DNA from 2 places in the Marinococcus sp. LNHM5E3-2.1 genome. Region 2 is predicted to be linked to the other one. Evidence: predicted binding sites of a transcription regulator. Region 2 holds the regulator's gene; the other holds the start of a gene.
The links. Region 2 encodes NrdR, which represses ribonucleotide reductase genes. Its sites were predicted from a motif close to AACACNATATATNGTGTT; they were not measured.

Region 1: a site for NrdR is predicted at 4,576-4,593, ahead of nrdI (class Ib ribonucleoside-diphosphate reductase assembly flavoprotein NrdI). Genes of this name have one in related genera too.

Annotation. Positions count from the first base shown of each region.
Region 1 covers NZ_JBQLIB010000019.1:15,918-30,977, reverse strand. Annotated here, with positions in the region: gene ACTRXH_RS15010 (carboxymuconolactone decarboxylase family protein) at 1-311, shown strand, start outside; gene ACTRXH_RS15005 (hypothetical protein) at 349-972, opposite strand; gene nrdF (class 1b ribonucleoside-diphosphate reductase subunit beta) at 1,075-2,046, opposite strand; gene nrdE (class 1b ribonucleoside-diphosphate reductase subunit alpha) at 2,065-4,119, opposite strand; gene nrdI (class Ib ribonucleoside-diphosphate reductase assembly flavoprotein NrdI) at 4,124-4,519, opposite strand; gene ACTRXH_RS14985 (redoxin domain-containing protein) at 4,960-5,577, opposite strand; gene ACTRXH_RS14980 (PepSY domain-containing protein) at 5,625-6,263, opposite strand; gene ACTRXH_RS14975 (PepSY domain-containing protein) at 6,428-7,120, opposite strand; gene ACTRXH_RS14970 (sensor histidine kinase) at 7,191-8,543, opposite strand; gene ACTRXH_RS14965 (response regulator transcription factor) at 8,540-9,244, opposite strand; gene ACTRXH_RS14960 (DUF1648 domain-containing protein) at 9,281-9,778, opposite strand; gene ACTRXH_RS14955 (hypothetical protein) at 9,813-10,004, opposite strand; gene ACTRXH_RS14950 (hypothetical protein) at 10,001-10,213, opposite strand; tRNA gene ACTRXH_RS14945 (tRNA-Thr) at 10,383-10,458, opposite strand; gene zupT (zinc transporter ZupT) at 10,551-11,360, opposite strand; RNA gene ssrA (transfer-messenger RNA) at 11,552-11,914, opposite strand; gene smpB (SsrA-binding protein SmpB) at 11,992-12,471, opposite strand; gene rnr (ribonuclease R) at 12,553-14,889, opposite strand; gene ACTRXH_RS14920 (alpha/beta hydrolase) at 14,938-15,060, opposite strand, start outside.
Region 2 covers NZ_JBQLIB010000005.1:149,010-164,069, forward strand. Annotated here, with positions in the region: gene mdh (malate dehydrogenase) at 1-603, shown strand, start outside; gene ACTRXH_RS08400 (response regulator transcription factor) at 775-1,479, shown strand; gene pnpS (two-component system histidine kinase PnpS) at 1,476-3,257, shown strand; gene polA (DNA polymerase I) at 3,520-6,144, shown strand; gene mutM (DNA-formamidopyrimidine glycosylase) at 6,157-7,020, shown strand; gene coaE (dephospho-CoA kinase) at 6,993-7,586, shown strand; gene ACTRXH_RS08425 (glyceraldehyde-3-phosphate dehydrogenase) at 7,726-8,757, shown strand; gene speD (adenosylmethionine decarboxylase) at 9,132-9,515, shown strand; gene nrdR (transcriptional regulator NrdR) at 9,687-10,166, shown strand; gene ACTRXH_RS08440 (replication initiation and membrane attachment family protein) at 10,183-11,586, shown strand; gene dnaI (primosomal protein DnaI) at 11,605-12,531, shown strand; gene mqnC (cyclic dehypoxanthinyl futalosine synthase) at 12,673-13,782, shown strand; gene thrS (threonine--tRNA ligase) at 14,113-15,060, shown strand, end outside.

The sequences.
Region 1 (15,060 bases), on a different contig from region 2:
GCCGCGGCATAGAGCAATTCAGTGAATCGTATCAGGAAATCGCAAAAAATTACAACCGCTTTACGTCGAGTGCTTTTGAAGGCGGAGAAGTTTCGACCGCTCAGAAGCATTTGACAGCTCTTGCTATTGGCGTTCATCAGGGTGATACTACATGCATTGTTTACCATATGGACCAGTGTCTCCATCATGGATGTTCTGAGGATGAAATCAAAGAGTATATGGGTGTAGCGGCAGCTTTTGGCGGCGGCGAATCCATGAGTGAAGCAGTGACGATAGGCCTCGATGCCCTGCAGCAGTTAAAGGATAGATAAACAAGAAGCTGTTTCCGGCAAAGGAAACAGCTTCTTGTTATTTATCCAGGATATCTACAACAAATTGGGACCATGTCTCAAGCCGCTCATATGTATCCGGCTGGGACAGTTCATCCACGCTTGTCCAGAAGCCGCGGATCTGCTCCGTTTCTTTGACCTGTACGTCCACGTGCTCCGGAAGAATAAAAGTATATAGAATGCCGAGATGCACTTCACCGACGGCGTTATCGTCATCATTAATCAATCCAAGCGCCTGCATTTCCGCTCCTTCCATAGAAGAAATATGAAGTTCTTCTTCCAGCTCACGGTCAGCATTTGTGTGCAGCAGCTCCTGAAATGTCGAAACGCCGGATTCAGCATTCATATGCCCTCCAAACCCGAGGGACAGTTTATTATGCAGCCTTCCTTCTCCTCCGCCTGCAAGCCGTTCGTATGCGAATAATTGTTCTCCCCTTCGAATGACTACATAGGGAATCGGCTGTTTCCAGGAAGGGTCTTCTTCGGCGTCTCCCCGCCTTTTTTCCGTATATGTATCCGCAATCGTTCCAATAATTTCCTGAATTTGGTCCTGCTCGTCCTGCACCCCGTGAAATGCCCGGGCTTCGCATGCAAATACCTGCTCTCTTGGTGCTACTACAATCATTTCATCCATTTTACCCATACTTTTCACCTCTTTGTGATGTTCATCTGTACTTTATTATAATTATAGCGGAAATTTTTTATATACACATTAAAAAAGCCAGGCGCAGGCCCGGCTTTTTTGTTAGTCGAAAATGAAATCTTCGTCCCGGACCGGCTCCACTGTTGCTTTTTTGTAGCCGTTTCCTTTCATCGAGAAGAAATCATGGGATTTTGTTTTTGTATCCATGCCGTTTAATACAATCGGGTTAATTTCTTCCTCTTCAAAATACGCATCCAGGCCTAAGTTCATCAATGCTTTGTTCGCATTGTACCGAAGGAACTTTTTCACATCAGAGGTCAGTCCTACCGGATCATACAGCTGTTCGGTGTAAAGCAGTTCATTTTCATACAGCTCCATGAGGAGGTCGTGGGCAAATTCCCGCAGCTCTTCCTGCTTTTCCGGTGTCTGGCGCTTGTAAATTTCCTGTGCCAGAAGACCAACGTATACCCCGTGGATCGCTTCGTCACGGATAATCAGGTTAATGATTTCCCCGCTCTGCATGAGCTTGCCCTGGCCGTAGAAATAAAGCGGATAATAAAAGCCGCTGTAGAACAGAAAGCTTTCAAGATAAACAGAAGCTACCATCGCTTTGTACAGGGAAATTTCGTCCCCGTCTTCGATTTTATTGTACTGCTCGACAATACGGGTAGCTTTTTTCTGCAGGTGCGGATTTTCCTTCACCCATTCAAACAGCTCATTGATTACTTCTGTAGAAGCAAGTGTCATGAAAATGTTCGAATAGGATTTTGCGTGCACCGCGTTTTCCATCATTGCCATAAAGTTTAATACCGCTTTGCGCTGGTGGCCTTCCACCTGCTCAGCAACCTTTGGCATGCCGACATTTCCCTGCTCTGTATCGAGCAGGGTCAAACCGGCGAGTACTTTCATATACGTGTCTTTTTCTTCATCGGATAAATATTTCCACGTGAGCAGATCCCCGTTGAGTGATATTTCCTCTGGAAGCCAGAACTGTTTTACGTTCTGGCTGTAAAACATCTGCGTAAAATCGTCGTCTTGTTTTGACCAGTCGGCTGCGTCAAATATTTGATTCATGGGGTGATGCTCCTTTCTTTACACGACGCAGGAGAGGCAGTCGTCCTGTCCTGTGTCTTTTGTCCGCGCATAGTAAATCGTCTTGATACCTTTATGGTGGGCATAGAGATCAATTCGGTTCAGGTCTCTCGTGGTGATGGTGTCACGCACAAAGAGAGTGAAGCTGATGCCCTGATCGATGTGCTCCTGGATAGCTGCGATCATATCCACAACGTTGAACATATCCATGTCATATGCCGCTTTGTAGTAGAACCAATTATCCGGCGCAAGGCCCGGCATCGGGTAATACGTTTTCGAGTTGCCGTACGTCCGTTCTTCAATCCGCTCCATAATCGGCATAACAGAAGCAGTAGCCGACTGTACATAGGAAATGGAGCCGGTTGGTGCGATTGCCAGGCGGTAGCTGTGGAACAATCCGTGCGTCTGCACCTGCTTCATCAGCTCTTCCCAGTCTTCAGCATCCGGCAGGGCCATGCCTTCAAACAGGTCCGCAATTTTAGCAGAGGACGGGAGGTAAGGACGGTTCAAATACTTATCAAAGTAGGAGCCGTCAGCATAGCTGGATCCTTCGAAGCCGTAGAACGTCTCTCCTGTTTCTTTTGCAAGCTCCATCGAACGCTGAATGGAATAGAAGTTCACAGCCATAAAGAAGAAATCAGCGAATTCCCGTGCTTCCTCACTTTCGTAGGCGATATGGTTCTGCGCCAGAAAGCCGTGCAGGTTCATCGCGCCGAGGCCAATCGATTTCATCATCTGGTTGCCGCGGCGTACAGCCGGAGCATTCGTAATATTGGTATGCGTCGCTACGTGTGTCAGAGAATCAGTGGCGAGCTTTACTGTATCCTTGATCGTTTTGTGCTTCATAACATTGGCAATGTTCAACGAACCAAGGTTGCAGGAAATATCGAGGCCGACTTCATCTTCCTCGCCGTAATCCGTATAGCTTGATACCTCAGACGCCTGGAGGACTTCAGAGCAAAGGTTGGAGAATTTTACTTTGGACACGTTATTCAGCGCGTGCGCCCGGTTGACGTTATCCTGGAACATCAGGTAAGGGTATCCGGATTCGGACCGGAGAATCGCCAGCTTTTCAAGCATGCGGCGGGCATTGACCTTGTCTTTTTTCACGCGGTCGTCCTCGACGAGCTTGTCGTACATTTCGCTCATATCCATTTCATCAAGATGTTCACCGTACGCCCGGTACACTGTGTGCGGATAGAACAGATACATATCTTTATCCTGGCGGGCGAGTTCAACGAATTTATCCGGAATCACGACTCCGATTGATAAGGTTTTAACACGCACGTCTTCATCGGCCGAAATTTTCTTTGAATCCAGGAAGTCGTGAATATCCCGGTGAAAAATATTTAAATACGCCGCGCCGGAGCCCTGGCGCTGCCCCATCTGATCTGCATAACGAAAAGCATTGTCGAGCAGCTTCATTACGCCGACGACACCTTTTGTCGCGTTTTCCACATCCTTAATGGCTTCGCCCTTTGCCCGGAGCTTCGATAAGTTCAGTGACACACCGCCGCCTACCTTGGACAGCTGCATGGAAATATCGACAGCCCGGGAGATATCATTTAAAGAGTCGTTTACTTCCAGCAGGAAGCAGCTGACTAATTCTCCGCGCCGTTTTCTGCCGGCATTCAGGAACGTCGGGGTGCTCGGCTGATAATCCTGGCTCATCATCATTTCTGCAAACTGCTCAGCTTTCTCTGCGTTTCCATTGCCGAAATAAAGGGCCACAACAGCCACCCGGTCTTCAAAGCGCTCAAGGATCATTTTCTGATCATTGGTTTTCAGCGCATAATCATTATAAAATTTAAACGCGCTCATGAATGACGGAAAACGGAATTTCTTTTCATAGCACAGGTTGTAGACGCGCTCAATTTCTTCAAATGAATACGCCTCGAGGAATTCTTTTTCATAAAAGTCATTTTCGAGCAGGTAGTCGAGCTTTTCTTTCAGATCATGAAAGAAAACAGTGTGCTGATTGACGTATTGAATAAAGTATTGATAAACGGCTTCTTTGTCTTTTTCAAATTGAAAGGACCCGTCCTTTTGGAACATAATCTCATTGTTTAACTGGATCCAGTCGGTGGTTTGTGTTTGTTGCAACTTTCATCGCCTCCTCTGCGAAAATGGACACATCGTTTTTTGTTCCGCTCAGTTCGAATTTATGGAGTATGGGAACGTTGTAGTTCACTGCAATCTGATTGGCGCTTTTGGCGAAATTGTCTCCCCATACTTTGTTTCCACTCGATGCTACAGCAAGAAGCTGCTCTGCATGTTCTTCGAGAAATGTTTCGGTGGATTCCGGGATATTTCCAAATCCCTTCGTATAGGTGATAAGGATAAACGGTTCATCGATTTGTTCCGCTTCATTCAGACTGTACACCCGGTCAAACGGGATTTTTTCCGCAAAACGCTTCACGTTGCCCGTCATAGAATCAAAAATGATCGGTATCATCGAATCCCCTCCTTACTTTCTAAAATGCACGAATGTCTGTACACTTTTACTATACCACTACTATATATGGTGTAATCTTCTTTTTCAACATACATGATATAGATATTTTTCGTTCCATCCTCTTGACAATTAAAATCTCTGCCATACTTCCTTATACTCCTCGATTCTACCCTTAAAATTGTGCACATTTTCTGACAGAAAAAATTTCAGTAAGTAAGACCTGCTTCTATATCTAGTCTTTTATAAAAACTGCCAGTGTCTGTGCTACTACATACAGACATGCATTTAGTCCAGCTCTCTATTTACAGCGGGATAATTTTCGGTAAATTCTTGATACTTTCAGTGTACAGAAAAAATTTACCACGCATTATTTCAAACAAAAGCAGCCCGCGCTTACGCCGGCTGCTTCTCCATATTTCATCACCTTTTCAGGCGGGGTTTTATCTTTCTTTTAATTGAATTAGCTCGTTGACGATCCAGTAGGGGTCCGGCCGGGCGGCTTCCCAGACAGAAACTGCCACGGTGCCGTCCTGATCGATCACATACGTTACGTCTGCAGGGCAGTACGAATGATATCCGGCATGGCGCAGGGCCGCTTTAACCTCCGGGACGTCCTGAAGCAGGTGCTCCCGGCAGGAGATGCACGCATTATACCAGGAGGCTGCCACAGCATTTGTGTCTGCAAGCACCTTTCCTGTAAAAGACATGTGCTGCAGTTCTCCCTGAAGGGCGGCTACCTGCCCGCTGGCAGCTACTACGATCTGGGCTCCCATCTGCCGAAGCAGCGGGGAAGCCTCCTGATAGCTTCGCAGCCGTTCTGTTTCTGCATGTATCCAGCCGCCAAAACAGAAGAGAAGCACTACCGGACCCTGGAGGAGAAGCTGGTTTAACGTAACATTTTCCCCGTCCATGCCGGGCAGTGAGAATGCCGGTGCGCTCTCTCCTATTCTAAGTCCAGGGCAGAATCCCGGCCGTTTTTCCTGGTGCCATTCGTTCCATAAGATGCTTTTTGCCCGGTGCAGCTGTGAATGCAGCACCTTTTCCCTCAGTAGTGCCATTCCTGGAAGACTCCTTTCGGACCCCGTTCATCTGTTGGTGTTAGTCTTTAATTGTCGTCATTGTCATCGTCGTTGTTATCATTATCATCGTCGTTGTTATCATTATCATCGTCATCTTCAATATCCCTGGAAGCGATCGTACCGTCTGCATCATTTATGAAGAAATCGCCTTCCTGTTCGTTCGTTTCCACCGAAAGGTCGTACCCGTTCTCTTCACGGTCCAGCTCCCATTCATTCATCTCTCCGGAAACTTCGCCCATCCCCGAAGCCACAATATCTTCTAAACTGACGCTGTCCCCGTCCTGGATCAGCGGTTCTTCATTATCTTTATCATCATCGGTTTCTTTTTCAGTCACATTGCCGGAGAACGCTCCTACTTCAACATCGTATTCTTGTCTGCCTTCGAGCTCCACATTGTATTTCTGATCTTCCATATCCAGTTCCAGCTCAACCGCCTGACCGCCCGTTTCTTCCTCAGCAATCAGTACAGCTTCATCGGCAGTAATTTTTTCCTCACCAGAGCTGCTGTTGTTTTCGTTACTTTCTGCGGCTGTTTCTTCTGAAGATTTGTTTGAAGAGGTTTCTGCTTCCACGTCACTATTTATGGTCGTGTAAGCTCCTGCACCAATAACTGCACCAAGTGCCGTGACCCCCGCCAGACTACCTGCAAGTACTTTCCCTTTCATGGTCATTTCCCCCTTTATTTGTTGTTACACCTTTACTATAGAGGCCCGACATGAGAATATCCCTACAAGAAAATGAGAAATTGATGAGAAATACATGAACGACTCATAACAAGTAAAAAGACAAAAAAAAAGCCACCTGGAATCATCCAGGCAGCTTCTGCCGTTTAATCATCCCAGGTGACTGACAGTATTTCTCCGGTGATGCCGTGTACCTGAACCGTAGCTTCGTCGTCATCATTTTGTTCAAGCTCCACGTAGTAAAACGGCTCCCCAGCATCCGACGTTTCGAAATCAACGTCGTCCACTTCCCCGTTCACTTCTTCCTGCGCCACAGCTGCGGCTTCCTGTTCACTAAGCACTGTCTGGCGTCTTTCTTCACGCTCTTCCTGTGCTTTTTCTTCTAAAATATCTCCTGACCGCGCATCGATAGTCATTTCTTCCAACGCTTCGTCTTCGGCAAACTCCACTACGTACACGGCGGTTCCTTCCCATGTTTCCCGGCTGATTTCTTCAATAGAAAAGTCAGTTTCTTCTTCTGCCCGGGCGCGTGCTTCTTCTTCTGTTAGAGCTTCTGTATCAACAGTGCTGTTACCTGCTACCCGTGTGACGCCTGTGACCGCTCCGTCTTCAGCATCCACCTGCAGCTGGTACGTCCCCCGGTCAAGCTCTGTCATCACCTCATAGGTGCCGTTTTGTTTTTCCACGCTCGTGATGTTCCCCTGATACTGTCCCTGAACAGCCTGTTCAATTTCCTCCGGCGACATTTCCGGGGTAAAATACGGCGAAAACCGCCAGGCCCCAAAAGTGGCCACTATGATACCAGCCACCAGCACAAACAGAAAGATAACATTTTTCACCGCAGGCCCCCCTCTCCCTGTTGCTATTATTGTATCCGTTCATTCTGAGAAATTGATGAGAAAGGGAGAGTCATTCATTGGTTACAGGAAAAATTAAGCGGACTGCCGTTCCCTGGCCGTGCGTGCTTTCAATTGTGATGCGTGCGCCGAGAGCTTCAGTAATATCTCTGGCAAGCGACAAACCGAGCCCGTAGCCCCCGCTTGCCCGTGTTCTCGACTCATCCACCCGGTAAAAGCGTTCGAAAACTCGTTCAATATCCTTTTCCGGAATACCGATGCCCCGGTCAATCACAGCGATGACCGGTTCTGTATCTATCGTTTCGATTTTTACATCAATGACATCACTGCTGTATTTCCGGGCATTATCAAGCAGGATATACAACAGCTGCTTCACTTTGTCGGGATCAGTCTGAACGATTGCCGGCTCCCCGGTTAGTTCGATCTCCCGGTGGTAGCTGCTGCGGTAGTTTTCCACAGCATCTGCTGCCACCGTCTCCAGGTCCACTTCGGTAATATGGAGGTTTTCTTTTTCATTCTGACGGGCAAGCAGCAGAAGCTGCTGGGTCAGCTCCCTCATCCTCACCGCTTCGGAATGAATGGCTTCCACCGATTCTTCAATGATTTCGGGACGTGAGGCTCCTCTTCTCTGCAGCAGGCTGGCGTATGATTCAATCACAGTCAGCGGCGTTTTTAACTCATGCGACGCGTTGGATACAAACTGCTCCTGTTTATGATAATTTTCTTCGAGACGCTCAATCATTTCATTAAACGTCTCCCCCAGCTGCTCGATTTCATCCCTGGACTTCGACGACGTGGAAATCCGCTTGAATCTGCCGCTTGTCTGGATATCACGCATAGTAGCTGACAGCGCTGCGATTGGACGGAGGATTACCGTGCTCAATAAGCGTGCCGAGAGAAAGACCGGGATGACAGCCGCAATAGTAGCGACTATTAATATTATCCGGAGCACCGCCAGATTTTCTTCTGTCTGGCGGAGGCTGTCGGTAATCTGAATGTTTGCCACCTGTCCATCTGTCCATATGACCGGCACCGAAACGAATGCGTACCGCTCCCCGTTATGTTCCACCACCCGTTCATATTCTTCGGAATGATATTGAACGGGCTCCTCCGTTAAGCTTCCCTCTTCCGGGGAAGTTACCGTCGCTGCCTCCGACTCATCCTGCAGTACAATTCTGGCCATCCCTTCCGTTGGGGTATACGCCCGGAGCAGCTGTTCGACCGAAAAATTATCCGCGGATTCATTAAACGTGGAGGCTGTCTGTCTTCCTTCTTCTACAGTCTGTTCCACCTCACTTCCGATCATCATGCGGGAAAAGGAAAAGTAAATAGCAAGCACTAAAAGAACGACGAGCACAAATACGAGCACCGATGTATATAAATGAATCTTATTTCCAAGCTTCATGAGAAGTCCTTCACCACGTAGCCAACGCCGCGCACAGTCTGGATATGCGCGGTCCCAAATGGTTTATCAATTTTGTTGCGCAGATAACGAATGTATACGTCCACTACGTTCGTTTCCCCGAAATAATCAAAGCCCCACACCTGCTCTAAAATCTGGTCCCGGGACAGCACCTGCTTTTTGTTTTTCAACAGATAGGAAAGCAGGTCAAATTCTCTGCGCGTCAGCTCTATCGGTTCCCCGCCGGCATACACTTCCCTGGCCGACTCATTCAGCCGCACTTCGCCCACAGAGAGCCACTGCTCTTCTTCTACTTCGGCTTTCAAAGCTGCTTCCGCCTGAAAGCGGAGCGAGGAACGGACACGGGCGAGAAGTTCTTCAATTTGGAACGGCTTTGTAATGTAATCGTTGGCCCCGAGGTCGAGTCCGGAAACTTTATCCTCTACAGAATCTTTAGCGGTAACAAGCAGAACCGCTGTTTTTGTGTTCTGGCTTCGTATCCGGCGCAGCAGTTCAATACCGCTGATGCCCGGAAGCATAATATCAAGAATAATTAAATCCCACGGCTCCGCCTGGTACATGGCAAACCCCTCAAGACCGTCAGAAGCTTTCTGAACATAATAATTTTCGTAGGTGAGTTCAAGCTCAAGCACCCGCGCAATTTTTTCTTCATCTTCAACAATCAGTATACGTGCTTGTTCCATTAGGCATCCCTCGATACGCTGCCGGATGGCAGTCTATTATGATGAAGAACGTTGGTTCGAAGCTTTACCCCACAAAGTGATTGTTCTCCATGTGAAATAAACAGCGGTTCCAATTAAACAAATAAGGAAAAATGAAGGAAAAAACCACCCGAGTCCCTCGCTTTCATTCAGGGCCGTACGGACGGTCTGCCACTGAACATAGACAAATCCGAGCGACAGCTCTACGAGGAGCACAGAAATGAGAATCTGTCCCTCCCGCTTAAACACTTCTATTTGATGCTCATTCATTTGCACCGGCAGACGGAACCATCCCGGGTAGCGGAGAGAAAAATACGCCCCGATCCAGATAGCGATCAACGCCAGCGGCGGAACAAATAAATAATACTTTGCAGCATATTCGTTCGGGTCTCCGGTGGCGTCGAAAAACTGGGGCACAATGTAGGGAAGACGGGTCCAATAGAAAAGCACAATCGCCAGTATTCCTATTGAAGCCACACCCCCTACAATTAATGCTGTTCTTGCAAACGTCGGCATAACGGTCTGCCTCCTACTATTCTTTATTCCAGCTTCACCACTGCTGCTTTTTTAACGCTTTTGATATCATTACTAGCGTAACAACACAGGACATCGCAATAATGACCATGACGATGCTCCACATCCATTCTCCGGAAATGACGAAGAAAACGCCGAGAATCAGACTTAACACCACAATAAACCCTTCGAACCAATAAAAGAATTTTACAGCTGCATTTGTGTTCATGACTTTCCTCCTGATTTTTCTTTTGATTTCTTTTTATAGCCTGGCTTTTTTCTGCCTGTTTGGTACGCTCCAAGCAGAGCACTCAGCATGCCAATTGCTGCGACGATAACGTAAAATGTAGAGCCGCCAAGCCACAGGAAAAAACCGGCAGTCGCCGCAGCCAAAACTAAAAATATTATATTAAACGTAAACAGCACCGGGGATCTCAAACTACCCCTCCCTTTCGACTTTATCTTATATCAACGTATCATTTTCTTTTCTTATTGCCCATCTTTTCATCAAAAAGAGGCCAAAATAATTCCTCATTGGTCTTTTCTCTTTTTAGATCGGTTTAAAACAAAAAAGCACCCATCTGTATGGGCGCTGTAATGATATGAATGGTGCTAGTGACAGGACTTGAACCTGCGACCTGATGCTTACGAGGCAACTGCTCTACCAGCTGAGCTACACTAGCGAACGTTTACGGCAAGTAATAATATACAAAAAGAAAAATTGGGTGTCAATTAAAAAAGCAGAGGCCGGTCGCGGCCTCTTGCTTTCATGCACTTAAATAAATAACAGCAGACTCAAGGCCATTACGGCCATACCACTCACTACCCCGTAAATCGATACGTGGGTTTCATCATATTTTTTTGCCGCCGGCAGCAGTTCATCCAGAGAAATGAATACCATAATGCCAGCCACAGCGGCGAAAATGATGCCAAACAGTGTATCGGTCAAAAACGGCATGAGCAGCAGAAAAGCCAGAATAGCCCCAGCCGGCTCTGATAATCCTGATAAAAATGAAAGCCGGAATGCTTTGCGCTTGCTTCCAGTCGCAAAATAAATCGGTACCGAAACAGCTACTCCTTCAGGAATATTGTGTATCGCGATGGCAAGAGCGATCGCAAGCCCGAGTCCCGGGTCATTCAGGGCAGAAGTGAATGTAGCGATACCCTCAGGAAAGTTATGTATAGCAATCGCAAGAGCTGTGAAGGTCCCCATTTTCATAAGGCCCTGGCGTTCAAGCTCTTCCTTTGACATATGCATATCTTCCACCCGCTTTACTTCATGCGGATTTCCTTTTTGGGGGACGAGCCGGTCAATGGCGGCAATAAAAATCATCCCTCCAAAAAATCCCCCGACGGTAACCCACTGGCCTCCGACTTCTCCGAGCGCCCCGACCAGCGACTCCTGTGCCTTAAAAAATATTTCCACCATGGAGACGTAAATCATTACACCTCCGGAGAAACCGAGCGAAAAAGCCAAAAACCGGGTATTTGTCGTAGAAGTGAAAAAAGCCAGTATACTTCCGATTCCTGTGGCAAGCCCGGCTCCAAGTGTTAACAAAAATGCATAAATGACATTTGGTTCCATACGCTGCCCCCTTTGTAATCTGATTGGCTTCACGATTTTTTCCCTTATGCAACATTTTAACCATTATTCAAATGTTGTGTCAATGCAAAACTTCCCCCGGCGGAAAGCCGGCGCCGTTTTCCTCTGCGCCGCGAACGAAAAAAGGTGCCCACGGCTGGAAAGCCGTAAGCACCTGTTGTCTCCAGTATGTATGGTGGAGACGGTGGGATTCGAACCCACGTCCAGAGATATTGCCACTTTAGCATCTACGAGCGTAGTCGCTATATTATCATTCACCAGTACGTCAGCCTAGCAACAGGCTTCCGTACGGCTAGTCTGATTAGTCTCTTCAGCCGCCCTCAGACGGAGGGCGAACTGCGTAGCCCACTAAGAGTGAGACCCCAAATCATTCCACGCGGGCGATGGAATGCGGGATCCGCAAAAAGCAGTTGTTACGCTGCTACTGCGAGGTTTTCGTTGTTTTTGCCAGTTATTATTGGCGTGGCATTTTTACGAGCTGCCTCTCGGCTCGCAGCTAAAGCTCAACCTATCCCTGTCGAAGCCGTAACGTCCCCATGTGAAGGATAAGCATGTGCCCATAGGTTTATGAGCGACATACTATATTATAACTAGAGGTCTGGAGCGTGTCAATCTAGTCGCTCATGCCTTTCATGCTGCGATTGATTGCTTTGTCCATTTCACGCTTGGCATCCTGTTCCTTGAGCGCCTGGCGTTTGTCGTATTTTTTCTTACCTTTGGCAAGGCCGATTAACACCTTCGCTTTACCGTTTTTAATATAAACCTTCAATGGAATAATGGAGTACCCGGACTGCATGCTTTTACCAATAAGTTTATTAATCTCCCGGCGGTGCAGCAGAAGCTTTCTCGTACGCAGGGGATCGTGGTTGAACTGATTCCCCTGTTCATACGGGCTGATATGGGCATTATGCAGAAACAGTTCGTTATTATCGATTTTCCCGAAGCTGTCCTTCAGATTCATCCTGCCAGCCCGGATCGACTTTATTTCGGTGCCCCGCAGTTCAATACCGGCTTCGAAGGTATCTTCAATGGTGTAGTCATGACGGGCCTTCCGGTTTTGCGCCAGCACACGGTTTTCCGTTTTTACTGCCATCTCCATTCACCTGCCTTCTGTCTTTATTCTACCATAGGGGCCCGGGCGCGTCCTATTGCCCCGGGCTTTCCCGCGATCATATTATTTCTTTTTATTGTTTTTTGAGACTTTCGAGTAAAACGGCTTTTTGTTACCTGATTTGCCTTTTTTACGTCCACCGTCTTTTTTATTGCCGTCTTTCTTTTCTCCCTGTCCCTGGCCTTCTTTTCGGCCGGGACGCTTGCCCTTATCGCCCTGAACAACTTTTGCGGACTCTTTGCGACGTGCTTTCGCCGGCCGTTTCATGCCGACAATTTCAAAATCGATCGCCGCTTCATCAAGATTTACATTCAGAACACGCACTTCCACCTGATCACCGATGCGGTACATATTCGCGGTACGCTCACCTATCAGCGCATACTGCTTAGGATCATAGTGATAATAATCATCCGTGAGATAGCTGATATGCACCATACCTTCAATGGTGTTTTCAAGCTCTACAAACAGACCAAAGTTCGCGGCTCCGCTTACAAAACCGGTAAATTCTTCCCCGATTTTATCCTTCATATACTGCGCTTTCTTCATGCTGTCAACTTCACGCTCGGCGTCAATCGCCCGGCGCTCCATCTCCGAAGAATGCTGGGTGATTTCCGGCAGTTCATTTTTCCATTTCTGCTGCGTTTTGTCGTCCAGCCGTTTATTTACCAGATACGTCCGTATCAAACGGTGAACAATCAGGTCCGGATACCGGCGGATTGGTGACGTAAAGTGAGTATAGAAGTCCGCAGCCAGCCCAAAGTGGCCGGCGTTTTCAGGATCGTACTTTGCCTGCTGCATCGAGCGCAGCATCACTGTACTGATCACTGCCTGTTCCGGTTCACCTTTGACAGCGTCAAGCACTTCCTGAAGCGCACGCGGATGTACCGTATTTGCCGTCCCTTTAACTGCATAGCCAAAGTTCGTAACAAACTCCACGAACGACTGCAGCTTATCTTCGGCAGGGTCTTCGTGAATCCGGTAGACAAACGGCACCTTCATCCAGTGGAAATGCTCGGCTACTGTTTCGTTGGCTGCCAGCATAAACTCTTCAATCAGCTTTTCAGCGACCGAGCGCTCACGCAGCACCACGTCTGTCGGAGCAGTCGTTTCATCCACGAGCACCTGTGCTTCCTTGAAATCAAAATCAATGGCGCCTCTTCCAAACCGCTTTTCGCGGAGAATAGCTGCAAGCTCTTCCATGCGCTCAAACATTGGCACGAGCTGGCTGTATTCCTCCCGCTTTGCCTGGTTGTTTTCTTCAAGAATCAGACGGACATCATTGTACGTCATCCGGGCAGCCGTTCGAATTACACTTTCAAAGATTTCATGATTAACGACCTCGCCCTGCGGCGTTACTTCCATTTCACACGAGAGCGTCAGCCGGTCCACCTGCGGGTTCAGGCTGCAGATGCCGTTTGACAAACGATGCGGAATCATCGGGATTACCCGGTCGACCAAATATACACTCGTGGCCCGTTCTCCTGCCTCCACATCGATAGGTGTTCCTTCGTCCACGTAATAGCTGACGTCTGCAATATGAACGCCGAGCTTATAGTTTCCGTTATTATATTTCGTCACCGTTACAGCGTCATCGAGATCCTTTGCGTCTGCTCCGTCGATGGTCACGATAGTTTCATCGCGAAGATCCCGGCGCTGTTTGATTTCACTCTCATCAATTACGTCCGGTGTTTTCTGAGCCTGCTCCACAGCCTCCTCGGGAAAATCTCCCGGGAGGCCGTGCTTATGAATGATCGACAGAATATCCACGCCCGGGTCATTTTTATGCCCGATGATATTGACGACTTTTCCTTCAGCTCCTGAAGCCGCATCCGGGTATTTAGTCAGCTCTACGACAACCTTATGGCCGTCCACTGCTCCGTTTTCTGCGTCCTGCGGAATATAAATATCATCGCGGATATGCTTATCATCCGCCGCGACAAACCCGTAATTACCGTAGCGCTGGTACGTGCCAACGACTTTTTCAATACCGCGTTCGATGATGCGGATAATCGTGCCTTCGGTTTTACTGCCCTGGCTCGAGTCCGAGATACGAACAAGTACGGTGTCTTTGTTCATGGCCCCGTTAATTTCCCCGGCCGGCACAAAGATGTCGTCGCGTTCCTTTTCCTCCGGAATAATAAAGGCAAATCCTTTGGCATGGCTCTGCACGCGTCCGCGCATCAGATTCATTTTCTCCGGTATGCCGTAGCGGTTGCTTCTCGTCCGGACAACGTCTCCGCTGTCCTCCATTTCGTTTAGCGTCTTCATGAGACGCTTAATATCTTCTGCCGAATCCGCCTGAAGCGTTTCCTGGATCTCCTCAATCGTTGCAGGGCCCGCAGAATCGTTTTTCAGGTAATTCAGCAGTGTCTGTTTTATTTCCTGGTCCAACGTTTTCATCTCCTTTCAATTTGTTGTGATAAACGTTTTGAGCTTTACGCTCTTTTTTTATTTTGACCAATTTAATCCTTCTAAAAACTGATATACATCTTCGTTCAGCTCATCGCGGTCATTCCCGAGGGTAATAACGTGCGGGGAGTCCGGATACCACTTAATCTGTTTATCCTCCGA
Region 2 (15,060 bases):
TCGCCGGAATGCATTATTGTCGTGCTCACCAATCCAGCAGATGCAATGACATATGCGGTGTACAAAGAATCCGGCTTCCCTAAAAACCGTGTTATCGGTCAGTCCGGAGTACTCGATACGGCACGCTTCCGTACGTTTGTCGCCCAGGAAACCGGCATTTCCGTTGAAGACATCCAGGGATTCGTTCTTGGTGGCCACGGAGATGACATGGTACCGCTGATCCGTTACTCTAACGCTGGCGGAGTGCCGCTGACTAAGCTCATATCCCAGGAACGTATTGACGCAATCATTGAACGCACGCGCAAGGGCGGAGGGGAAATTGTGCAGCTTCTCGGTAATGGGAGTGCTTATTACGCTCCAGCCGCTGCTCTCACGGAAATGGTTGAAGCGATTTTAAAAGATAAAAAGCGAGTGATTCCATCTATTGCTTTTCTTGAAGGCGAATATGGATATAATGATCTTTACCTCGGGGTACCGACCATTCTTGGCGGTAACGGGTTGGAAAAAATTATCGAGCTCGAGCTGACAGATGAAGAACAAAATCAATTGAATACTTCTGCTGATTCTGTTCGTGATGTCATGAAGGCATTACCGAACGATTAAAGAAGTGCTGAAGCTGCCTGTATCGTACAGGCAGCTTTTTTTTATGCCAACAGGAGAAAAGCGATAAACATTGAGCTGTATGACTCGCTTATAGTATGATGAATGTGACAGATGCAGCAGCTCGGGAAAATAATCAGTGCCAAGGGGGGCGCTGAGAGGCGGAGGGTTCATATGGCAACAAGGTTATTGGTAGTAGACGATGAAGAATCCATCGTAACGCTGTTAAAATACAATCTTGAGCAGTCGGGATACGTGGTGGATACAGCTTACGACGGCGTGGAAGCACTCCGGAAAGCACAGGAGGTAAAGTACGATTTAATTGTGCTCGATCTAATGATTCCAGAGATCGACGGCCTTGAAGTGTGCCGGAAAATCCGGACAGAAAAGATTCAGGTACCAATTTTGATGCTGACGGCAAAAGACGAAGAGTTTGATAAAGTACTCGGTCTTGAACTGGGAGCCGATGATTATATGACAAAGCCGTTCAGTCCTCGTGAGCTGGTTGCCCGTGTCAAGGCTATCATGCGCAGAGTGGACTATTCCGGACAGGAAACGGAAAAGATAGAAAGAAAAAGCATCGGCCATTTAACAGTGTATCCGGAAAATTATGAAGCATATGTAAAAGAAGAAGCGCTTGAGCTGACGCCGAAGGAATTTGAGCTGCTCGTGTACTTAATTAACCATAAAGGACGGGTGCTTACGCGTGACCAGCTGTTGAATGCAGTATGGAATTACGAATTTGTCGGAGACACGAGAATCGTTGATGTACATATCAGTCATCTGCGTGAAAAAATTGAACCGAATACGAAAAAACCGGTATACATCAAAACGGTCCGCGGCCTTGGCTATAAATTTGAGGAGCCGGCACCTGCATGAGGAGATTCCGTACCCGCCTGATCGTAGCTCTGATGGCGATTATTTTAATCGTTTTGACCGTCGTAGGGCTTGTGATCGGACAGATTGTCCGTTCTCTTTACGTGGATGAGCTCGAGAACAGTCTTGAAAGGGAGGCCAACCTTTCTGCCTCGATTGCTGAAGAACGAAATGAAGAAAGCTGGGAAGCACTGGCACAGAATATCAGCAGCCAGCTGGATGTCCGTGTGACGATTATGGATGAAAACGGAACCGTGATCGGAGAAACTGAAGCGGAGCCTGAAGAACTCGATAACCATTTCGGGCGTCCGGAAATAGAATCAGCGCGGGAAAATGGTGAAGGCAGTAATCTGCGGTACAGTGAGACGGTGGAAGCAGAGCTCCTTTATTACGCTGTGCCATTTTCGTATGAAAACGATACGCATTATATGAGGCTGGCTATTCCTGTTGAACGGATCAATGCCACTAACTGGCTGATCTGGGGAACTTTGATTGGGAGCTTTGGTATCGCGCTTCTGATCATTTTATATATTACAACAAAAGTGACAAATCAGTTGACGAAACCAATTACTCAGGCTACAAGAACGGCCAATGAACTGGCTAAAGGAAATTTCAGCGCCAGGGCTTATGGAAGTACGCAGGATGAAGTCGGTCAGCTGACCCGTTCGATTAACGTGCTCGCATTTAATCTTGAAAGTGTGACAAAGGAAAATCAGGAGCAGCAGGAACGGCTTGAAACGCTGATCAATACGATGGAAAGCGGCCTGGTATTTATAAACAGCCGCGGCGAAATTACGTTGATGAATGCCTACTGTGCCCGTATTTTTAAGGAAGACACAAGCCAGTGGCTCGATTTACTGTACTATGAAGCAATGGACGAGAAAGAGATCATTAAGCTTATCCAGAAAATATTTTTAACAGAGAGCCGGTCCAGTGCCACTGTGCAGATGCTTCATGAACTTGAAGTGCGTTTTTTCCACGTCTACGGTGCTCCGGTGCTGGGGGAAAAAGATGAGCTGCGCGGCATTGTGCTTGTTTTGCATGATATTACAGAGCTGAAAAAGCTGGAGGAAGTGCGGAAAGATTTTGTCGCGAACGTATCACACGAATTAAAAACGCCGGTTACTTCCGTAAAAGGCTTTACCGAAACGCTCCTGGACGGGGCTATGCATGACGAAGCGCTAAGCAGACAGTTCCTGGATATTATTTGGAAAGAAAGCGACCGGCTCCAGGATTTAATCAGTGATCTTTTGGAGCTTTCAAGAATTGAGCAGGATTATTTTGAATTAAACCGGTCACGATTCGATGTGAGCAATACGGCTGCAGAAGCCGTCCGCCTGCTTGAGCCTAAAGCGATTGATAAACATTTGCTGCTTACTTCGCGTGTGGACGCAGGAATTTATATGGATGGGGACGAAGCCCGGTTGAAACAAATTATTATCAACTTGGTCAATAACGCCATTATTTATACAAAAGAAGGCGGGGAAGTGCAGGTGCGGTTGTTTAAAGAAGCAGAGGAAGTAGTGCTTGAAGTAGAAGACAACGGCATCGGTATCAGTCCCGAGCAGCTGCCGCGTATCTTTGAGCGGTTCTATCGTGTTGATAAAGCGAGAAGCCGCGGTTCGGGCGGCACCGGGCTCGGACTTGCTATTGTTAAACATCTGACGGACGCCCACGGCGGCCGTATCGAAGTGAATAGCACCAGGGACGCAGGAACGGTATTCACACTGCGTTTTCCCGGGGAGAGACAGCCCGTAGAGGAAGAATTTACAAATTCTTAACCTCCGGTAAACGACCTATTTACATTTATGCGATAACATAGTGGTCGAACGGGTTTTCATCCGCTGTCTGTTTTTGCAGCGGGCTGCATCCCCTCTGGAACGAAAGCACCCCTTGGCTTTCGTTCTTTTTTTATGCTTTTTTCAGGTAGACATTCTGACGCTGTCCGCGGTGTATGATAAAATATAACGATGAACGTGAAAGCCCGCTTGATGAAGTACATAAGAAGCCGGTTCGGCTTTTTGTAATAAGGAGGACAATAATTTGAGTAAACTAGTATTATTGGATGGAAACAGTATTGCTTACCGGGCCTTTTTTGCCCTGCCTCTTTTAAATAACGATAAAGGCGTTTATACAAATGCGATTTACGGCTTTACAACCATGCTTTTAAAAATTTTGGAGGACGAGGAGCCAAGCCACGTGCTGGTGGCCTTTGATGCCGGGAAAACAACCTTCCGCCACGATACTTACAGCGAGTACAAATCCGGCCGGGAAAAAACCCCTTCTGAGTTATCCGAACAGCTTCCAGTCATTCGTGAAGTGCTGGACGTTTTTAAAGTTCCTTATATCGAAAAGGAGAACTATGAAGCAGATGATATTATCGGCACCCTTTCGAAACGGGCCGAGGATGAAAACTGGGACGTGCGCATCTATACTGGTGACCGGGACCTGCTGCAGCTGGTCAGTCCTCACGTGCATGTTTCCTTTATCAAAAAAGGAATAACAAACACCGAACTGTATGACCCGGATGCGATTCAGGATCGGTACGGCCTTACTCCTCTTCAGATTACTGATATGAAGGGGCTGATGGGGGACAGCTCGGATAATATTCCAGGCGTGCCCGGGATCGGGGAAAAAACCGCATTAAAGCTGTTACAGGAATACGGCTCCGTGGATAAAGTACTGGAGTCCATTGATAAAATTTCCGGAAAAAAAATGAAGGAACGGCTCGAAGAAAATAAAGAACAGGCGAAAATGAGCAAAGAACTCGCTGTTATTTACCGGGAAACGCCGCTCGATTTAGAGCTTCAGCAATTAAAGCATGAAGACTATGACGTAAAAGAAGTGACAGATCTTTTCCGCGAGCTGGAGTTTCAAACGCTGTTAAACAAATTTGATGACGTTGATGAAGCGCAGCAGACATTCGATGAGCTGACATACAAGCATGTAAAAGACGTGCAGGAGGATATGCTCGTTTCCCCGTCTGCCCTGGTGGTGGAAGTGCCGGAAGAAAATTATCACCACGGGAGTATCTGGGGCATAGCGGTTATTAATGAAACCGGCCGGTATTTTATTTCCACAGAAGACGCGCTGCAGAGTGAAGCATTCCAGGAATGGGCTAAAGACGAATCCAAAGAAAAATATACGTTTGATACAAAGCGCGCTGTCGTTGCTCTGGGCTGGAAAGGCGTGGAACTCCGGGGTATCACCCATGATACGCTGATAGCCTCCTATTTAATTGATCCCTCTGTATCTTCGCATCACGTGTCTGATATAGCAAAGCGCCGGAATCTGCAGGTGGTGGACACCGACGAAGCAGTTTACGGCAAAGGTGCCAAACGTACGAAGCCGGAGGAAGAAGCACTGGCAGAGCATCTGATCCGGAAAGGTGAAGCCGTCTACCGGCTGCAGGGGAAAATTGAAGAGGACTTAAAACAGAACGAGCAGCTCGAACTGTTTAAGGAGCTGGAAATGCCGCTGTCGCTTGTACTCGGACAGATGGAAACCCAGGGCATCTCTGTGGACCGTTCGCAGCTTGAGGTGATCGGTGATGAGCTGGACGGCCGCCTCACAGAGCTTGAAAAAGAAATTTACAAACAAGCCGGGCGTGAATTTAACATTAATTCGCCGAAGCAGCTCGGGCCAATTCTGTTTGAAGAGCTCGGACTGCCGGCTGTTAAGAAAACGAAAACCGGCTATTCCACGTCGGCGGATGTGCTCGAGAAACTGAGTGACCAGCATGAAATTATTCCAAGTCTGTTGTTGTACCGCCAGATTTCGAAGCTGCGTTCGACATATATTGAAGGGCTCCTAAAAGTTATTCACCCAACTACGGGCAAAATTCATACGATGTTCAACCAGGCGATTACGCAGACAGGACGGCTGAGTTCTACTGAGCCGAATCTGCAGAACATCCCAATCCGCCTTGAAGAAGGCCGGCGTATCCGGAAGGCTTTCATTCCTTCTGAACCCGGGTGGTCTATTTTATCGGCAGACTATTCGCAGATTGAACTCCGGGTGCTCGCTCATATTGCAGATGATGAGGGGCTCAAGGAAGCTTTCCAGAACAATATGGACATTCATACAAAAACTGCGATGGATGTGTTTGGCGTAGGGCACGACGAAGTGACATCCAACATGCGCAGAAGTGCGAAAGCTGTAAATTTCGGAATCGTTTACGGCATTTCGGATTACGGCCTTTCGCAGAGCCTTGGCATTACGAGAAACGAAGCGAAAGAATTTATTGAGAGCTATTTAAAAAGCTATCCCAACGTGCAGAATTACATGAATGAGATCAAGGATGAAGCGAGACGCGACGGGTTTGTAACGACACTTCTGCACCGCCGCAGGTATCTGCCCGACATGAACAGCCGCAACTTTAACCAGCGCAGCTTTGCAGAAAGAACAGCTATGAACACTCCTATTCAGGGCACGGCGGCTGATATTATTAAAAAAGCGATGGTGGATGTAAGCAAAGCCCTTGAAGAAAAAGGACTGAACAGCCGGCTGCTGCTTCAGGTACACGACGAATTGATCTTTGAAGTACCCGAAAATGAAGTGAAAACCATGCAGGAGCTTGTGCCGGAGCTGATGGAGCAGACAATTGAACTGTCGGTGCCTTTAAAAGCAGACGTGGCCCAGGGCCCGACATGGTATGATGCGAAATAAGGAGAGAGAACGATGCCTGAATTACCGGAAGTAGAAACGGTCCGGCGGAATTTAGAAGACACGGCCGTTGGAAAAACGGTGGAGACCGTGAAAGTATACTGGCCTAATATTATTAAACGCCCCGATGACCATGAAGCCTTTTCAATGATGCTTGGAGGAAAGACGATCGAGCGCGTGCACCGTAAAGGGAAATTTTTAGTAATTTATCTTGAAGATCTGGCTGTTGTTTCCCACTTACGTATGGAAGGTCGTTACGAATGGAGTGACGGCGGGGAGCCGGATAAACACACGCATGTGCGCTTTTATTTCACCGACGGTACGGAGCTCCGCTACCGTGACGTGCGTAAATTCGGCACGATGCATGTGTTCAGCCGAGGAGAGGAGTGGAACGAAAAACCGCTGAACCAGCTCGGGGCGGAGCCTTATCGTGATGCTTCTTTTACCGCTGATTACCTGCACGCCCGGTTTCAAAAAACCTCACGCAGTATTAAGGCGGTACTGCTCGACCAATCAATTATTGCAGGTCTCGGAAACATTTATGTGGATGAAGCGCTGTTCCGGGCGGGTGTTCTGCCGGACGCTCCGGCCGCAGGACTTGAAAAGCCTGTGGTAGAAATCCTTCGAAAGCAGATCACAGAAGTGATTGAAGAGGCAGTCAAACAGGGAGGAAGCACGGTACGCTCCTATGTGAATGGAGACGGACAGGCCGGCGCTTTTCAATTAAATCTGTTTGTATATGGAAGAAAAGGGGAGCCGTGCAAAGTATGCAGTCATGAAATTGAGCGGGCTGTAGTAGCGGGCCGGGGTACGCACTACTGTCCAGTCTGCCAGACGAAGGAGGGGACGGAATGGTTATCGGCCTTACAGGCGGAATAGCAAGCGGTAAGTCACTGGTGGCAGACGCTCTGCGGGAGCAGGGCCTTCCCGTGATTGATGCTGATGTGATTTCACGGGAAGTGGTGGAGCCGGGGGAGCCTGCCCTGGAGCAGATTATTGAGCACTTCGGCCCGGAAATTCTCCAGTTTGATGGAACGCTCGACAGAAAAAAATTAGGCTCTGTCATTTTTAATGATACTGAAAAACGCCAGGTGCTTAATCAAATTATTCACCCGGCTGTCAGGCAGCGCATGATGAGCAAACGGGATGATCTCGTACGTGAAGGAAATGAACATGTCGTGCTCGATATCCCGCTTCTGCTCGAAAACAATTTAAACTTTCTGGTCGACCGCATTATCGTCGTTTATGTCAATGAAGCAACGCAAAAGCAGCGGCTAGTGGAGCGTGACGGCCGGGGAGAAGAAGATGCGGCTGCGAGAATCAAATCGCAAATGCCTCTCGGAGAAAAAAGAGAGCTGGCGGATGCAGTGATCGATAATTCGGGGACAGAAAAGGAAACAAAAACCCAGGTGAACGAGCTGCTCCATCAATGGAAAATAAAATAAAAACGGATGGATAACCACTTTTCGTAAAAGAAAGTGGTTATTTTTTAAAAATAGGTTGCAAGAATGCGCTGTCAATGTGTTATACTATTTTTAGATTTTACTTATAAAAGTATAACATATTTCCAGAGGAGGATATTAAATGAAAACAAGCATAGCGATCAACGGTTTCGGACGAATTGGGCGTATGGTTTTTCGAAAGGCAATGATGGACCCTGAAATTGAAGTGAAAGCCATCAATGCCATGTATCCTCCTGAAACGCTGGCTCATTTAGTGAAATACGATAGTGTGCACGGTCCGTTTCCGCTTGAAGTAAAATCCGAAGGGGACGAAATGATCGTGGATGGAAAACGGATCCGGCTGCTTCAAAACCGAAATCCCCTCGAACTTCCGTGGGAAGAACTGGGTGTAGATATTGTGGTCGAAGCGACGGGGAAATTCAACCGTGGCCCTGACGCTGAAATGCATATAGAAGCCGGAGCTAAAAAAGTCGTGCTGACTGCTCCCGGCAAAGAAGTCGATACAACCATCGTAATGGGAGTAAACGAAAAAGACTACGATCCGGAACGCCACCACGTAATCTCAAACGCATCCTGCACGACGAACTGCCTTGCGCCGGTCGTCAAGGTGCTTGAGGATAACATCGGTATTGAAAGCGGTTTAATAACAACTGTACATGCATACACCAATGACCAGAACAATATGGATAATCCCCACAAGGATTTGCGCCGGGCGAGAGCCTGCGGCCAGTCGATTATCCCGACGTCTACCGGAGCAGCTAAAGCTCTTTCAGAGGTGATTCCTTCCATGGAGGGAAAAATGAATGGTATGGCTCTCCGGGTGCCAACGCCGAACGTATCGCTGGTGGATATGGTAATTGACATGAAGCGTCCGGTAACAGAGGAAGAAATCAATCAAACGCTAAAAACGGCTTCAGAACAGAAGTTAAAAGGAATTATTTCCTACTGCGAGGACCCGCTCGTATCAACAGATTTTAATGGAAACGAAAATTCATCTATTATAGATGCGCTCTCCACCATGGTCATTAACGACCGCCAGGTTAAAGTGCTTGCATGGTACGATAATGAGTGGGGCTACTCCTGCCGGGTAGTGGATCTGGTGAAAATGGTCGGAGAACCAGCTGTCGGCTACTCCTCCGTCGCTTCGTTTTAAAAATCGTTAATGTGGGAAAGCGTCCCGTAAGTGGGGCGCTTTTTTGTTTATCCTCTATGGGGAATTATGTACAGAAGTTATGGAGTATATACAGACATTAAAGCCCTCGATCAAAGCTTTAAAAATGCTGCATGTGAAAACTGGTTGCAAATTGCAAATAAACATCGTATACTGAATTTCGTGCCTGTGCGTCCTTGAATTTGACGGCAGAAATGCACAGTTTTCAGGCGTATACAGGTATACTAGCGGTTACTGTAAGGGTTAGTGCCAAATCGGACTAACTTTCCCCCAGAGTAGCCTTTAAAACGTGACGGGCCGATAAAAATACAGCGACCTAATGATGTAATAAAAAGAAACAAAGGGGGAAACGTACCATGGAAACAATGGGACGCCATGTCATCTCCGAGCTCTGGGGTTGTGACGAAGAAACTTTAAACAATGTAAATGCAATCGAACGTATCTTTGTAAACGCCGCTTTAAAAGCAGGCGCTGAAATAAGAGAAGTGATTTTTCATAAATTTGCACCGCAGGGTGTAAGCGGAGTAGTCATCATTTCAGAATCGCATTTAACGATTCACAGCTTTCCGGAACACGGCTATGCAAGCATCGATGTGTATACTTGCGGAGACCATATTGATCCGAACACGGCGGCTAAATATATTGCCGGTTCACTCGGTGCCGAAGCGGAAGAAACAATAGAAATCCCCCGCGGTACAGGCCCTATCCGTGTAGAGCGCCCGGAAGCGAATGCCCTATAATACGCATACGAACACCGTTTAAGCACAGGTAGCTGCTTGAACGGTTTTTTATTGCCCGCAGTACAAGGGATTCAAAGAAATACGCAAATTGTCATCCTCCCGCCAGGAGCGAATGTGATATGATAGAACCAATAAAAATAGAGACCGCCCATCAAATTGGAGATGATAATAATGAAATGCCCTGTATGCTACTCCAATGGCACACGTGTATTGGATTCGAGGCCGAGCAATGAAGGCCGTTCCATCCGGCGCCGGCGTCAGTGTGATACGTGCCACCACCGCTTCACTACATTTGAAATTGTGGAAGAACTGCCGCTTGTCGTAGTGAAAAAAAATGGGAACCGGGAGGAATTCAGCCGGGAAAAAATGCTGAGAGGCTTGATCAGAGCCTGTGAAAAGCGGCCAATCCCAATGGAAACGCTCGAGGGCATCGTTTCGAGGGTGGAAAATAAACTGCGGGAAGAAGGACGAACAGAAGTGAAAAGCGAGGAAGCCGGGGAGCTTGTCATGGAAGAGCTAGCGGATATTGATGAAATCGCTTATGTCCGTTTTGCTTCTGTTTACCGGCAGTTTCGTGATATAAATGTATTCATCAATGAATTAAAAGAACTGATTGATAAAGAAAATAAAGAAGATTCATCAAAATCATAAAAAGGAGGGCGGCGCTTTGAGTCTGCATTGGATGGAAGTAAAACCGGTGGACGGGTACTATGTTCGCACAAGTAAAGAATTCAGCGAGAGCACGGATAAAACGATGTCTATGCTCTACCAGCCGTTAGTCGGAAGCAAAGCGATCGCTCTCTACCAGACTCTGCAGAATAAGCTTGAAAAAGACTGCTATGAAAGCTCCGAAGCAACCCATCATGAACTGATGGCTTTTTTGCAGATGCCTTTAAATGAGATTTACGCTGCCCGCCGCCTGCTTGAAGGCATCGGGCTTCTCAGGGTTTATGAACTCGAAACACACTCACAGGATAAAACATTTGTTTATGATATCCAGCCGCCTATGTCGCCGCGGGCTTTTTTTCAGGACGATGTGCTAAGCGTATTTTTATATAACCGTCTTGGGAAAAGCAAATACATTCAGCTGCGCCAGCGTTTTGGCATTTCGGCTGTGCCTGAAGGAGCAGAAGAAATTACGGCTTCGTTCAATGAAGTATTTGCTTCCCTGCATGCGTCGGAAATGGCTTCCGAGCCGCCTCCGGCAGATGAAGGAACAGAATTTGTCGGTGGCAGTGAGCCGTCGCGCCTGCAGCTTGAGGAGAATGGATTCGACATGGAGCTGCTAAAAGCTTCGCTCCCTTCCTTTCTCGACAGCTCGCGGCTGTTAACACCTTCGCTGCAGCAGACCGTCCGCCGGCTTGCTTTTGTGTATCAGCTATCGCCGATTGATATGGGAAAAGTGATTCAGGAGTCCCTGTCAGCAGACGATGAAGTAAATATAGAAGACCTGCGTAAAAAGGCAAAAAATCATTACCGTATGGAGCACGGAGCAGCCCCGCCTGCGCTCGGGAACCGTACAGAAAGTCAGGAGCCGGCACCGGCAAAGGGCCGCCCGGTGTCTGAACAGGAGCAAATGAAGCAGTTTTATGAACAGACGTCCCCCGTGACATTTCTTCGTTCGGTGGCCGAAGGAGCAACTGTGCCGGAGTCGGATATTCATCTCGTGGAGGAGCTTTTATTCAGCTACCGTTTATCCCCGGGAGTTGTGAACGTGTTGACAGATTACGTGATGAAGAAAAATAATATGAAATTAAGCAAAGCACTTGTGTATAAAATTGCCGGCCAGTGGACAAGAAAAAAAGTACATACCGTAGAGGATGCCATGAAGCTTGCAAAGGAAGAACACAAGCAGGCCCAGGAACGCCAGGCACCTAAAAACAATTATACGAATAAGCGGTCTCAAGGCTACGTCCGAAACGATAAGCTGCCTAAGTGGCTGGAAAAAGAAGAGCAGGCAGAGAATAAACCGGCAGAAGGTGAAAATTCCACGCAGGAGGAGCAGCTGTCGAAGGAAAGAGAGCGCTTTGAAGAAATGCTTAAGGAACGACGGGAAAGAGCAAACCGTTAAAAGAAAGGAGGCGGCTGGATGGATTCGATCGGATCCTCGTTGAACAGATGGATGGATAAGGATTGGAAGGAACGGATGGCCAGACTTGAAAAAGAAGTGTTTGCCTATCCGGGAGTTATTGATTTCAAGCGCCGTCATCCGCACATACCAGCGGAAGAATACGAAAAAAACAAGGCAGCTTTATTTGAGTATAAAAGGGAGCGCAGTAACTGCGATGCCTGTCCTGGGCTTGAAAACTGCCCGAACCTGATGCAGGGCTATCAGCCGGAATTGATGGAAGACAAAGGAAAAGTAACGGTTGCCTATCACCGCTGTTCATTAAAGATACACGATGATGAAAAGAAAAAAAGACAGGCACTTATTAAAAGCTATTATATTCCAAAAGAGATACTGCATGCTTCCTTTGACCAGGTGGATATGGACCATGAATCAAGAGCGAAGGCAGGAACCGCAGCACTGCATTTCGCATCGACCACCGTGCCCGGAGAAGACGGACAGGGACTTTACCTGTATGGAAAATTCGGGGTCGGTAAAACGTATATTGCCGGAGCCATCATGAATGAACTGGCGGAGCGAAACATCGGCTCGATGATTGTACACGTGCCGGACTTTTTCCGTGAGATCAAAGAATCGCTTTCGGATAATACGGTGAGGGAAAAGGTGGACAGCGTCAAAGGCGTGCCGGTGCTCATACTCGACGATCTTGGAGCCGAATCGATGAGTGCCTGGACAAGAGACGATATTTTAGGAGTTATTCTGCAGCACCGGATGATGGAAAAGCTTCCTACTGTTTATACCTCCAACTATGATTACAGTGAACTTGAAGAGCATTTGACGTATTCCCAGAAGGGTGGTAACGAGCGGCTGAAAGCTAAGCGTATCATGGAGCGCATCCGCCCGTTCACAGAAGAAGTGTTCATGGACGGACAGAACCGCCGGGGATAATTGGAAATGCATAGGGCATTCTAAGTGTATAATACAAATAAATATGCTACCATGATGATAGCGCCCAGCATGCAGAAAATGGGTTGGATTCGCGGTATTTTCATGCGAGCGCCACAAAGGAATTTTCTGGAGGGTATACAAATGAGCATTGATGGAATACTGGAACGTGCATTAAACGGAGAACGACTGACAATGGATGACGCTGTGCGCTTGTATGAAAGCGATGAAATAGAAAAAATGGGAGCTGCCGCAGATGAAATTAAAAAACGCTGGCACCCCGAGCCTGTCGCTACCTTTAACATAGGACGGAACGTCAATTACACAAACGTCTGCGATACCTTCTGCCGTTTCTGTGCATTTTACCGCCGGCCGGGATCGGAAGAGGGATACCTTCTTTCGGATGACCAGATCCTGCAGAAGATTAAAGAGCTTCAGGATGTAGGAGGAGACGAAATTTTAATGCAGGGCGGGACCAACCCGAACCTCCCATTTGAATACTATACGAACCTGCTCAAAAAAATTAAAAGTCATTTCCCTGATGTGACGATGCACTCGTTTACACCGGCAGAGGTGTACAAAATGATGGAAGTGTCCGGCCTGTCCTTGAGAGAGGTATTAACGGCTCTTCACGAAGCAGGTTTGGATTCACTTCCGGGCGGCGGCGCCGAAATTCTCACAGAGAAAACGAGAAAACGGATCAGCCGCCTGAAATGCACGGCCGATCAATGGATTGACTGCATGAAAATGGCTAAAGAGGTCGGTATGCACGGCACTGCAACGATGGTTATCGGCTTTGGCGAATCCAACGAAGAGCGGGCAGAACATTTGTGGCGTATTCGTGAGGCGCAGGATGAATCCAACTGCTTTTTGGCTTTCATATCCTGGACCTTCCAGCAGGATTACACAAGCATGAAAGGCGAGCGTATTACACCGGAAGGCTATCTCCGTAACGTTGCCATTTCACGCTTGTTCCTGGACAATATCCCGAACTTCCAGTCCTCCTGGGTAACAGCAGGACCAGAAACGGGGAAACGCTCCCTTTCCTACGGCTGTAACGACTTTGGCAGTACTATGATGGAAGAGAACGTTGTTTCTTCAGCCGGTACCACACACAAAGTGAACATCAACCGTATTCTTCGTTTAATACGGGAAGCAGGCTATACGCCGGCTCAACGTAATACGAAGTATCATACACTCCGGGTGTTTGAGGGAGAAGAGAACAGCGAAAAAGACTTTGTAATGCAAAACTAAATACAGGTTGCATGAAAAGAAGCTTTTCGCTATGCTGAAATAGCGAAAAGGAAAATGCAAGGATGAGGCCATGAAAATAAAACAGGCGTCCCAGAGAAGAGAACCATGGCTGGAAGTTCTCTACGAACCGTTTTATTTTTACCCCCTCGGAGCTTCGGCAGGGAACAGCAGTATCTGCCGGCGGATCCCCGGCCGTTACCCGGATAGAGTCGTCCCTTTACAGGGGATGGAAACTAGGGTGGAACCGCGGCTGAGCCCGCCCCTTTCGAGGGGGCGGTTTTTTTATGCGTTTTTCTGTATATTACAGTAATAAAAGGAGGATAAATCACAGTGGCAGAACAGGCAATTACGCTCATATTTCCAGATGGGAATGAAAAATCATATGATATTGGCACGACGACAGAAGAAGTAGCCGGCGGGATCAGCTCGGGACTGAAAAAGAGTGCGCTGGCAGGAAAAATTAATGGGAAAATGGTGGATCTACGCACTCCGCTCCGGGAGGACGGTCAGATTGAAATCATCACGTATCAGTCCCCGGAAGGCCTTGAAGTGCTCCGGCACAGCACCGCGCACGCGATGGCCCAGGCGGTGAAGCGCTTGTTTGATGATGTGCAGCTTGGTGTCGGCCCGGTGATTGAAAACGGATTTTATTACGACATTGATACGTCGCACCAGCTGACGCCGGAAGACCTTCCTAAAATCGAAAAAGAGATGAATAAAATCATCGATGAAAATCTTGAAATTATTCGCGAGGAAGTGTCCCGGGAAGAAGCAGTCCGCTTTTTTAAAGAGCTTGGCGACGAGCTGAAGCTGGAATTAATTGAGGATATCCCGGAAGGAGAACAGATCGCGCTTTACCGGCAGGGAGAATTTGTCGATTTATGCCGCGGCGTTCATGTGCCGCAGACATCCAAATTAAAAAAGTTTAAGCTGATGAATATTTCCGGGGCATACTGGCGCGGGGACAGCAGCAACAAAATGCTGCAGCGTATTTACGGAACCGCCTTTGAAAAACAGTCCCAGCTTGACGATCATTTGAAGATGCTCGAAGAAGCGAAGGAGCGCGACCACCGTAAAATTGGCAGAGAGCTCGACATATTTACGACAAGTCAGACAGTCGGACAGGGCCTTCCTCTCTGGCTTCCAAACGGTGCCACGATCCGTCGGATTATCGAGCGCTATATTGTGGATAAAGAAGTACGTCTCGGCTATGACCACGTGTATACGCCGGTACTTGGTTCCTCCGAGCTCTATAAAACATCGGGCCACTGGGACCAC